Hymenobacter swuensis DY53: one gene and its partner. The protein of the gene in region 1 interacts with the protein of each later gene in a pairwise test. Links are inferred from orthologs where the notes say so. Each region holds a gene or a part of one and is shown on either strand. Other genes may lie near its edges.

Evidence for each region. The genes of interacting proteins can lie anywhere in the genome.
Region 2: the proteins of HSW_RS09420 (region 1) and HSW_RS06140 interact in binary tests that used the Escherichia coli proteins (3 or more experiments, as listed by UniProt). The link is inferred for Hymenobacter swuensis DY53 from one-to-one orthologs.

Annotation. Positions count from the first base shown.
Region 1 is NZ_CP007145.1:1,872,407-1,877,547, forward strand. Bases 1,026-3,949 are described here. They hold HSW_RS09420 (assimilatory sulfite reductase (NADPH) flavoprotein subunit), read right to left. Parts: upstream 3,450-3,949; coding sequence 1,602-3,449; downstream 1,026-1,601. Other genes in these bases: HSW_RS09410 (TonB-dependent receptor), read right to left, coding at 1,026-1,312; cobA (uroporphyrinogen-III C-methyltransferase), read right to left, coding at 3,659-3,949. In the rest of the region: more of HSW_RS09410, read right to left, coding at 1-1,025; more of cobA, read right to left, coding at 3,950-4,462; HSW_RS09430 (sulfate adenylyltransferase subunit 1), read right to left, coding at 4,640-5,141. UniProt on the Escherichia coli protein: Component of the sulfite reductase complex that catalyzes the 6-electron reduction of sulfite to sulfide. This is one of several activities required for the biosynthesis of L-cysteine from sulfate.
Region 2 is NZ_CP007145.1:1,075,071-1,080,167, forward strand. The notes cover bases 991-3,870. They hold HSW_RS06140 (MOSC domain-containing protein), read right to left. Parts: upstream 2,905-3,870; coding sequence 2,077-2,904; downstream 991-2,076. Other genes in these bases: HSW_RS06130 (DUF2461 domain-containing protein), read right to left, coding at 991-991; HSW_RS06135 (DUF547 domain-containing protein), read right to left, coding at 1,084-1,893; HSW_RS06145 (YitT family protein), read right to left, coding at 3,019-3,870. In the rest of the region: HSW_RS06125 (deoxynucleoside kinase), read left to right, coding at 1-257; more of HSW_RS06130, read right to left, coding at 317-990; more of HSW_RS06145, read right to left, coding at 3,871-3,951; HSW_RS06150 (S8 family peptidase), read right to left, coding at 4,171-5,097.

The sequences.
Region 1 (5,141 bases):
GCATGTAGGCCCGGGCCGTGAAGTTCTCGCCCTTCAGCTCCACCTTGTGGTTTTGCACCGTCACGCCGTCGAGCTGAATCTTGTTGCCGCGCTGGAACACGCCGTCCATCAGCCCGAACCGGTAGCCGTAGCTCAGCTCCAGCTTATCGGTGAGCTTGTAGTGCAGGCTGGCGTCGGCCTTTATATTGCGCACGATGGGGTTGGTGAGGTCCCGCTCGTAGTAGCCGGTGCGGCGCACGTTGAAGGTTTCGTTGCGGCCGTTGTAGGGGATGGTGATGCTCACGTTGCCGGCGTTGTCGTCGCCGTAGCGGTTCCAGAGGTCGGCGGCGGGGTTGTTGGCCCCGCTCAGCTCGGGGAAGCGCGGGTTAGCCGAAGCCAGGTTTTGCGGGTTCTGGTCGTTCTGGGTGTTGGCAAGCCAGTCGGTGCCGCGCAGGAAGCTGCCGTTCACCTTGTAGGCCCAGCGGCCCGAAGCGCCCAGGCTCTGGGCCCAGCGCACGGCCGTTTCCGTCAGCACGCTTGGGTCCCGGTCTTTGCCATCCACGTGGTTTACGCCCACCTTCTGGTACACACTCAGGCCCTGGTAGTTGAAGGGGCTTTTGGTGGTAAGGTTGGCCATGCCGTTGATGGCGTTCATGCCGTAGAGGGCCGAGGCCGCGCCGGGCGTAATTTCCACCGAAGCTACGTCCAGCTCGGTGGGCCCGATGGCGTTGCCCAGCGGCACGCCCAACGTGGCCGCCTGCATATCTACCCCGTCCACCAGCTGCATAAAGCGGAAGTTGTTGGGGATGTTGAAGCCGCGGGTGTTGGGCACTTTGAACGTAAGCGAGCTGGTGGTCATCTGCACGCCCTTCACGTTTTCCAGCGCGTCATAAAAGCTGGGGGCCGGGGTTTCCTTGATGGCCCGGATGTCGAGCTTTTCAATGGCCACCGGCGAGGTCAGCCGGCTTTCCTCCACCCGCGACGCCGATACCACCACCTCGTTCATCGACACGGCCTTCGACTCCAGCTGCACGCTGATGGGCTGGCTGCCGCTGGCAATTTCCAGCTCCCGCGACTCGTAGCCCAGCGTGTTGAACACCAGCGTAAACGGAAACCGCAGCTTAGCCTTCAGGGCAAACTGGCCGTTGCCGTCGCTGAGCGTGCCGGTAGTGCCGCCCTTCACAATAACGCTCACGCCCGGCAGCGGCTCGCCGGTAGTTTTTTCGCGCACGGTGCCGCTCACCGAAATTAGGGCCTCCTGGGCGTGCAGGCCGGTGGCGCTGGCGGCAACCAGCGCCGGTACTAGAAAGGAAGAGGAGAGAAGATGTTTCATGTATGTTTTTACAAGGGGAGAAAGAACCCGGGGCGGGGCAGACGGCAGGCCGGCGCAGCCTCCGCGCCCGGGGCGCAGCGGCCGTTACCGGCTACAACATCGTCTTGGAAAAACAGCGGACATGGAACGGAAGAAGAGTTTTAGAGCTAGCTCCCCTCCTTGGAAAGGAGGGGTTGGGGGTGGTTGATTTTTAGGGCTAAAAACTAGAAGTCGTCGTTGTTCAGGAGCGGGTCAACCACCCCCAACCCCTCCTTTCCAAGGAGGGGAGCTAGTTTTCTAGCTCTAGTTTTTAATACACATCCTCCAGAAACCGGCGCGACTTCTTGAGCTGGCGCAGGTACTCGGCGGCGTAGTCGGCGTCGTGGCCGCTTTCCTGCTGGATGATCTGGCGCAGGGCCTGCTGCACGTCGTGGGCCATGCGGGATTTGTCGCCGCACACGTAGAAGTAGGCCCCGTTTTCGAGCTGCTCGTACACGCGGCGGCTCTGTTCCAGCAGGCGGTGCTGCACGTAGAGCTTCTGGGTTTGGTCGCGGGAGAAGGCCACGTCGAGGCGGTTGAGGGTGCCGCGCTTGAGGTGCTGCTGCCACTCGGTCTGGTAGAGGAAGTCGGTGGTGAAGTGGGGGTTGCCGAACAGCAGCCAGTTACGACCGGTGGCGCCGGTTTCGGCCCGTTCCTCCACGAAGGCCCGGAAGGGCGCTACCCCGGTGCCGGGGCCCACCATGATGATGTCGGTGGTGGCGTCCTGCGGCAGCTTGAAATACTCGTTACGGTCCACCCACACCCGGGCCGTGTCGCCGAGGTTGAGGTGGTCGGCCTGGTAGCCGGAGCAGGCCCCGTGCTTGGCGCGGCCGTGGGTTTCGTAGCGCACGGCCCCCACCGTCAGGTGTACCTCCTCGGGGTGGGCCAGCAATGAGGAGGCAATGGAGTAGGCCCGGGCCGGCAACGGCCGCAGCACCGCCGCCAGCTGCTGCCCCGACAGCTCCACCGGAAACTCGGTGAGCAAATCGGCCACGTCGCGGCCGTAGAGGTAGGTGCCCAGCCCGGCCGTATCAGCCAGAATTTCGCGGAGGCGCGGGTGCTGCGGGGCCACGGCGGCGTAGCGCTCCAGCACGTCGCGGGTGATAACCGACAGCTCCAGCCGCTCGGTGAGGGCGGTGGTCAGGTCCAGCTCCTCGGCTTCAAGGCGCACCGGGGCGGCTTCGGAGAGGCGGGCAGCCTGCAACACCTCCTGCACCAGCGCGGGGCGGTTGCGGGGCTGCACCATCAGGGCGTCGCCGGGCTCGTAGGTCAGGCCCGAATCAGCCAGGGAAAACTCCAGGTGGTAGGTTTCCTTGGTAGAGCCCCGGCCGTTGAGCTGAATCTTCTCCAGCAGCTCCGCCCCGAAGGGGTTGCGGGCGTTGTACTCCACGGCGGCAGGCAGCGGAGCCACTTCCGGCGCGTAGCTCCCACCCACTACCGCCACCACTGGCGCGGCCACAGCAACTCCGGCTGCTACTGGCGTGGGCTGTAGCTCGGCAATGCGGCTGAGCACCTGCTCGGCCCACTGGCGGGTTTCGTCCTCGAAGGTTATGTCGCAATCCAGCCGTTCAGCTAGGCGGCGGCCACCTAGCTCGGCCAGGCGCTGGTCGAACTCGAAGCCGGTCTGGCAGAATTGCAGGTAGCTTTTATCACCCAAAGCCAGCACGGCGTACTGCAGGTCGGGCAGCTTGGGGGCGCGGCTGCTGAGCAGGAACTGGTGCAGCTCCTCGGCCGCAATGGGCGGGTCGCCTTCCCCCTGGGTGCTCACCACCACCAACAGCAATTGCTCGGTTTTGAGGTCCTTGGTGGGGTAGTCGTTCATGTCGCGCACCTGCGGCTGCAGGCCCCGGCGGCGGGCCGCCTCGGCCACCAGGCCGGCGGCTTTTTTGCTGTTGCCGGTCTGGGAGCCGAACAGGATGGTTAGCCGACTAACTGCGGCTGCTTCCGCCACCGCCGGAGCCGGGGCCACGGCCGCAACGGGGGCCGTCGCGCCGGCGCGACCGTAGAGGTAGCCGCTTAGCCACACCAGTTGCTGGGAGGTGAGGCCCGCCGCCAGCTGCTGCAGCGCCTGGTCGTCGAGGCCAATGGGAAGCGTGGGGGAAGCTGAAAGAAGTGACATAGGACGTGGTGGTTGGGACTGCTCTAGTCGTAGTCGCCTCACCCCCAACCCCCTCTCCGAAAAGGAGAGGGGGCTCTAGCACTAGTTTTTAGATCTAGTGTTACTTCCTGTTCAGGAAGAAAGAGCGGGGTGGAGGGTATGGCCGAACAGTGCCTAAAGCTAGAATTAGAGCCCCCTCTCTGCCGGAGAGGGGGTTGGGGGTGAGGCAACTACGCCGCGTACAGCTCCGGCAGCAGCGCCAGCTTCTCCGGCGTGGCCAGGCGGGTGACTTCGCCAATGATGATGATTGCCGGCGCGCCGATTTCGGCGGCAGCGGCGCGGGCGGGCAGCTCGGCAACCGGGCCGGTTACCAGGCGGGCGTGGGGCAGGGTGCCGTTCTGGATGATGGCGGCCGGCGTATCGGCGTGGCCCTGCTCGCAGAAGGCCTGCACAATGCGCGGCAGCTCGCCCAGGCCCATCAGAATGACGGTGGTGCCGCGGGCGTCACGGGCGGCTTCCCGGATGCTGCCGGCCAGCTCGCCGGTGGCGGTGGTGGCCGTAATCACCCGGAAGCCTTCGCTGAAGCCCCGGTGCGTGACGGGAATACCCGCTGCCCCGGCCGCGGCCACCGCGCTGCTGATGCCGGGCACGTAGTCCGTCAGCAGGCCGTGGGCTTCGGCGTAGAGCATCTCCTCCCGGCCGCGCCCGAACACAAACGGGTCGCCGCCCTTGAGGCGCACCACGTGGCCGTAGCGGCGGGCGTGGTCCACAATCAGGGCGTTAATGTCGTCCTGCGAGTGGCTGCGCATGCCGCGTCGCTTGCCCACGGGCACCAGCACGGCCTCGGGGCGGGCGTGCCCGAGCAGGGCGCGGTTAGCCAGCGCGTCGTACAAAATCACATCGGCTTCCGACAGCACCCGCGCCCCTTTGAGCGTGAGCAGCTCCGGGTCGCCGGGTCCGGCACCCAGTACCGTAAGGCGGGGCGTTTGCATCGGTGAAATGGTGAAGTGGTGAATGAGTGAATTGTCGGTCATGCTGAGCTTGCCGAAGCATCTCTACCGCTTCGTTCAGGCGGTTCAGTAGCCCAGGGTTTAAACCCTGGGCTATGGAGCGGTTATCGGTGCTGCCATCTGATTAGCCAGCGGTAGAGATGCTTCGCACACTAGCTTGATGCGCCACATGCTCAGCATGACGTTCTGTTCGTCAGCAGCCTAAATCGAAAACGCTACTGGCGGCGCTACCGGGGCGGTGAAGTACTCGGCGTTGGCGGCTTCTACCAGGCCGGCGGCCAAGGTGTCGCCGGTCAGCTCGTCTACTAGGATGAAGGAGCCGGTGGCTCGGTTTTCCTGGTAGAGGTCGAGGGCTAGGGGCAGGGCGGTTTTGAGGCGCACCCGCACGATGTCGTTGAGCTGGGCTTGCTCGGTGTGGATGCGGCCGAACGTCTGCACATTCACTTTGTAGAGAATGGCCGGCACGGCTGCTTTGGCCAGGGCCGAGTGGTGCTGAATCAGCAGCTTGCGGCCGGGCCACAGGGGCTGCTCGCTCATCCAGCACAGAGTGGCTTCCAACTCGCGGGTGAGGGTAGGGGCCTCCGGGCCGGCGAGCACCAACGCATCGCCGCGGCTCACGTCCACGTCGTCGCGCAGGCGCATGACTACGGCCTGGGGGGCGGTGGCCGTTTCCACCTCCTGCTGATTCACCTCAATAGCCTCA
Region 2 (5,097 bases), 800 kb from region 1 along the record:
CCGACCTGCTGCTCTACCTGCGCGCCGACCTACCCAAGCTGGTTCAGCAGATTGAAAAGCGCAACCGCGACTACGAAAACAATATCAAAATCGACTACCTCAAGCACCTCAACGAGCACTATGAGGAGTGGATTCAGCAATACGACCACGGCAAGCTGCTCATCGTAGACGTGAACAACTTGGACTACGTGAACAACCCCGAAGATCTGAGCGTCATCATCGAGAAGATTAACAGCAAGCTGTTCGGGTTCTTTTAATTGAAGTAGAAGAGAAAAAAGTAAAAGCGCCGCTTTTACTTTTTTCTCTTTGACCTCCCTTACTCCCCCGTCATAGCCTCATTAAGGAACTGCACGAAGGGTTTGGCGGCCTGCCAGGCTTCCAGCACCCGGGCCGGGAAATCGGGGCGGCGCACGTCGGCGTCGGAGAAGGAGCGCCACACGAAGAAGCTTTTCAGCCGCAGCCACTCAATGTCGGGGTCGGTTTTGTCGTAGCCCTTGGGAGCCGTTTTGAGGGCCTGTGACTGATCGAGGCCGTGGGGAAAGTGGTGCACTAGCTCGGGGTGCTGGCGGATGGCGTGGAAGGCGGCCCCATTGTAGTGGATTTCCTGGCGGATGCCAGCTAGCTGCTGGGGCTCGGGCATCCAGCGGCCGGCACCTACGTATGTTTCGCCATCGGGCTGCAGGGCAATAAAATAGCCGGCCTGGGGGCTGTGCCGGCCGCCGGGCTTGATGCCCGCACCCATATGGCGCTTGTACGGCTCGTCGCTCTGCTGAAACCGGTCGTTTTTGTTAATGCGGAACATTACCTCGGAAGGCGAGAGGCCGCGCAGGCCGGGTTCCAAATCGGCGGAAGCATCGCGCAGCAGTTGGGCAATGAAGGCGGTGTACTCGGCGCGGGCTTGGTGGTAGTCGGCGCGGTGCTGGTCCATCCAGGCTTTGTTGTTGTTGGCGGCCAGGGCACGCAGGAAATCCAGAATGAGGGCAAGATTCATAAGCAGAAGGAAGAAAGGCGGGCAGGGCCTGAAAAGCAGCCGCCCCGCACCGCTAAGCGGTACGGGGCGGCCGTGATGCGGGTTGGCGGTGGCTAATGTTTGCCCAGCGCCTGCGAGTTGCTCAGACCGGTCCGGTCGTTGAGAGCCCAGTTAAACGAGCGGTATTCCACCTTGGCCGTGGGTAGCACCGGTACCAGCGCGTAGCGGTTCACAAACTCGAGTACCTGCGCTTCGGGACCGAATTCGGCTGCGTAGGATTCAAACAGGCCCGAGAGCTGCACCTGTTGCGGGGTGAGCTGGTTGAAGGCCGGGTCGTTGAGGAAGCGTTTGGCCTGGGCGTCGAGCTGCTCGTTGACACGGGTGCCGGTGTAGGCTTCGGCCAGCACCGGGGGGCAGGAGGCCGCGCCGTACATTAAGGCAAAGTGGACGCGTGGGTCGTGAAACTGATTGCGCAGCACTTCCCGCTCAATCTGGTTGAGCGAATACGACTGGCCGCCCACGTTGACTACAGGCGCTTCCCAGGGCGACTTCAGCCCTCCGATTTCCTTCACCCGGATGTCGTTGATGCTGGCCAGCGGGTAATACTGCAGAATAAGGGAAGCGGCGGCGGCGTTGTAAGTGTTAATCCAGAAGGCCTTGGTGTCGTCCGCGGACCAGGTTTGCGGGTCGGGCTTTATTTTGCGCAGGCTTTGCAGGTAGTCCAGCAGCTGGGTTTCCTCGTCCAGCATGGCTTCGTAGTTGAAGCGGCCATCGGTGGTGACGTGGTGCTGCAACAACTGGTTCCAGGGTTGCTGCAGCTTGTCCAGCGCTGGGTTTGCTGCCGCGTTGCTCAAGGCCGGCCACCAGCTCAGCAGCAGGATAACCAGGAAAAAGCGGGAAACCAGACGGGGCAGCAACGGCATGAGCAAGAACGAAGGGCGGCGGAGAAAAAGCAAAGATAAGCAGCTGAACCAGAACCGCCCTAAGTCCTTGTCTCAGTCAGGTGCCCTTGTTTCACCATTGAGTTTATTCAAGATTGAAAAGGGAGCAGCAAATAGTTCGGATTCGCCGCAACTGGTCAACGAGCAGCAAACAGCCAGCCCGGGTTACGCCTTATAACTGACCACCGTCAGCGTGTCGCCGACGCGCACGCTACCCTGACCAGTGCTGGTTACGTTTTGCCCGAACATGACTTTGCTGCCTTCTGTGCGGTAGGTGGCCAGGGTGCGGAGCGGCTCGCCACCCGGGTTTTTTTTGGCAGTAGTCTGGTCGATGGTCGTGAGCACGCACCGGCCGCAGGCACGCACGGCCCGGAAGCTGACATCGCCGACTTGGAAGCTGGCCCAGTCGTCCTCGGCAAAGGCCTCGCCGCCGCTGAACACCAAGTTGGGCCGGAACCGGTCCATGCCCACCGCCTCCGCTAGCCGCGTGTTCAGCTCTGCCAACGACTCCTGCCCGATCAGCAGAAACGGGTAGCCATCGGCAAAGCTCACTAGCTGGCCCTCGGGGTTGTGCTCGGGCTCCACGTCGCGCCGCACCATATCCGACATGTACACCAGCTTGCACTCTTCGCCTAAAGCCTCCGTCAGCCAGGTATCGCACTCGGGCTTACCGCGCCAGGCAAACACCATATCGTCCCAGATGGTCACGAACAGGGTTTTTTCGGGCGTGGCCTCAAAGGGCACGTAGAGCGGCAGCAGCTCGGGCCGCTGCTGGTGGCTAAGCAGGAAGCCGTTGTAGGCCGGGGCCACTTTCAGGTGGGCCATGGCGGCGGTCTGGCGCTGCGTCATGAACTGATTGCGCGCATTCACAATCAGCCAGCGCCGGTCGTGGCGCAGGCCGCGTGGTTCCACGGTAGCCTCGGTGAGGCGAATACCGCCCAGGGATTTTACCGGATAGATGTACAGATCGGAGAGCAGAAGGGGAGCAGCCATGCTGCAAAGATTGTTGAATTGTTGGAGTGTTGGATGGCTGGATGGGTGCATGGTTGGGCACTTCACCAATTCACCCATCCAGCCATCTAACCATCCAACCATCCAACCATTCACCTAATGCAACGGCCGCTTTTTGATCATGCCGCCTTTGGTTTCTTTGACGCTGTGCATCACCATGAAGGCATTCTGGTCGATCTGCTCGACTTCGGCTTTGAGCTTGGTGAGCTCCAGACGGGTGATGACAGTGAAAACAATGTCGATGGCATTGGCCTGGTGGCCGTGGGTGCCGTAGCCGCCTTTGCCGCTATATACGGTGGCACCCCGGCCCATTTTCTCGGTAATCATGCGCCGGACGGCATCAGCCTGACCCGACATGATGGTAACGCCGGTGTACTCCTCTAAACCATCAATTACGAAGTCGATGGTTTTGGCGGCGGATAAGTAGGCCAGGATAGAATACAGCGCCGTTTCCAGGGACAACACGTAGGCAGCCACCCCGAAGATGACGATATTGAACACCAATACAATATCGCCGATGGTCATGCTGGATTGCTTGCTGAGGAAGATAGCCATGATTTCTGTGCCATCGAGCACACCGCCGCCCCGCATAGCCAGCCCAATACCGGCCCCCAGGAAGAACCCGCCAAAAACGGAAATCAGCAACTTGTCGTGGGTGATGATGGGGTAAGGCACCAGGGCCAGCACCAAGGCCAGGGCTACAATGCCCAGCAGTGTACGGATGGCCACGCCGGGGTCGAGCTGCCGCCAGGCCATGAATACGAACGGGACGTTGAGCAGCACGATAAGCACGGGCAGCGGCCAGCCGAAAATCTGGACCAGCAGCAGGGAGATACCCGTGACGCCGCCATCCAGGAAGCCGCCGGGCAGCAGGAAGCTCTCCAGCCCGAAGCCTGCCGACAGCACGCCTGCCACCATCAGAAGCGTATTGGTAATTTGTCGTCGCCACCAGAGCCCGTCGCGGGGCGGACTTTTCGGGGCAGCCGAAACGGGTTGGATAAGCGGTGTGGTAGTAGCCGGTTGATGCATGTTGTGCAGGAACAGAAGATAAGAAATCAGATTAAACAGCAGTGGCTGCTTAACAAGGATACGCTTACAGAAGGCGTAACGTTGGTTTTTAGCCGAATGGCCAGACTTTCTATAGAGGCTGCCTGCTCCGCTGGAAAGCCAACTGCCCCTGCCGCCGCATCGTCTTTTTAACGACCCAGTGGCAGGGGCAGGGTTGCGCGTCAGCCGCGAATCTGGCCCTTACGGCGTGGGCTGCTGGGCCAGCTGCACGGCCCGGTACAGGTTCACGATGCCGCCCGTGCTCGACAGCTCAGCGAAGTCTATCAGCTTGGTAGAGCCGGGCTGGCGCACCTTGGTGTGTACCGGCTGGGCTGAGGCCAGAATGATGCGCTTGAGCTGCGCCGCCGTCAGCTGCGGGAAGTACGATTTGAGGGTGGCCGCAATGCCCGTCACCACGGGCGCGGCCATGCTGGTGCCGCTCAGGTTGCCATATTTGCCGCCGGGTAGGGTAGAGTAGATCTGGTGGCCGGGTGCAAATACATCCACCTGCGTCTTGCCGAAGTTGGAGAAGTCGGCGGCCAGGGATTCGTCGTTGAGGCGGGCCGAGGCGCCCACGGTAATCATGTTCGGGATGCGCTGGCCGCTCTGGAACACCGGGGCCGGGTACTGCAGCGTCTTGTCGAGGTCGTTGTTCTCGTTACCGGCTGAGTGGATGAGCAGCACACCCTTCTGGTCGGCGTAGCGAATGGCTTCCTCCACGGCCGGCCGCTGGGGCGAGTAGTACTTGCCGAAGCTCATGTTGATAATCTGGGCCCCATTGTCCACGGCGTAGCGGATGGCGTTGGCCACATCCTTGTCCCGCTCGTCGCCGTCGGGAATGGCGCGCACGGCCATCAGCTGCACGTTGGGCGCAATGCCCAGGATGCCTTCCCGGTTTTCCCGGTCGGCCCCAATGATGCCGGCTACGTGGGTGCCGTGCAGGGCGTCGGGGCCGGTTACGTCACGGTTGCCGTAGTCGCGCTGCTTCACATTGTCGGGCTGGTCGCCGACGATGGGGCGGGGGTTGAACTGCAGGTTGAGGCCGTACTCCTGCTGGTCCTGAGTTTCCTGGAGGCCCTTTTTCATTTCCATCAGCACGTCGTCCATCGAGGCGAAGCCGGTCTGCAC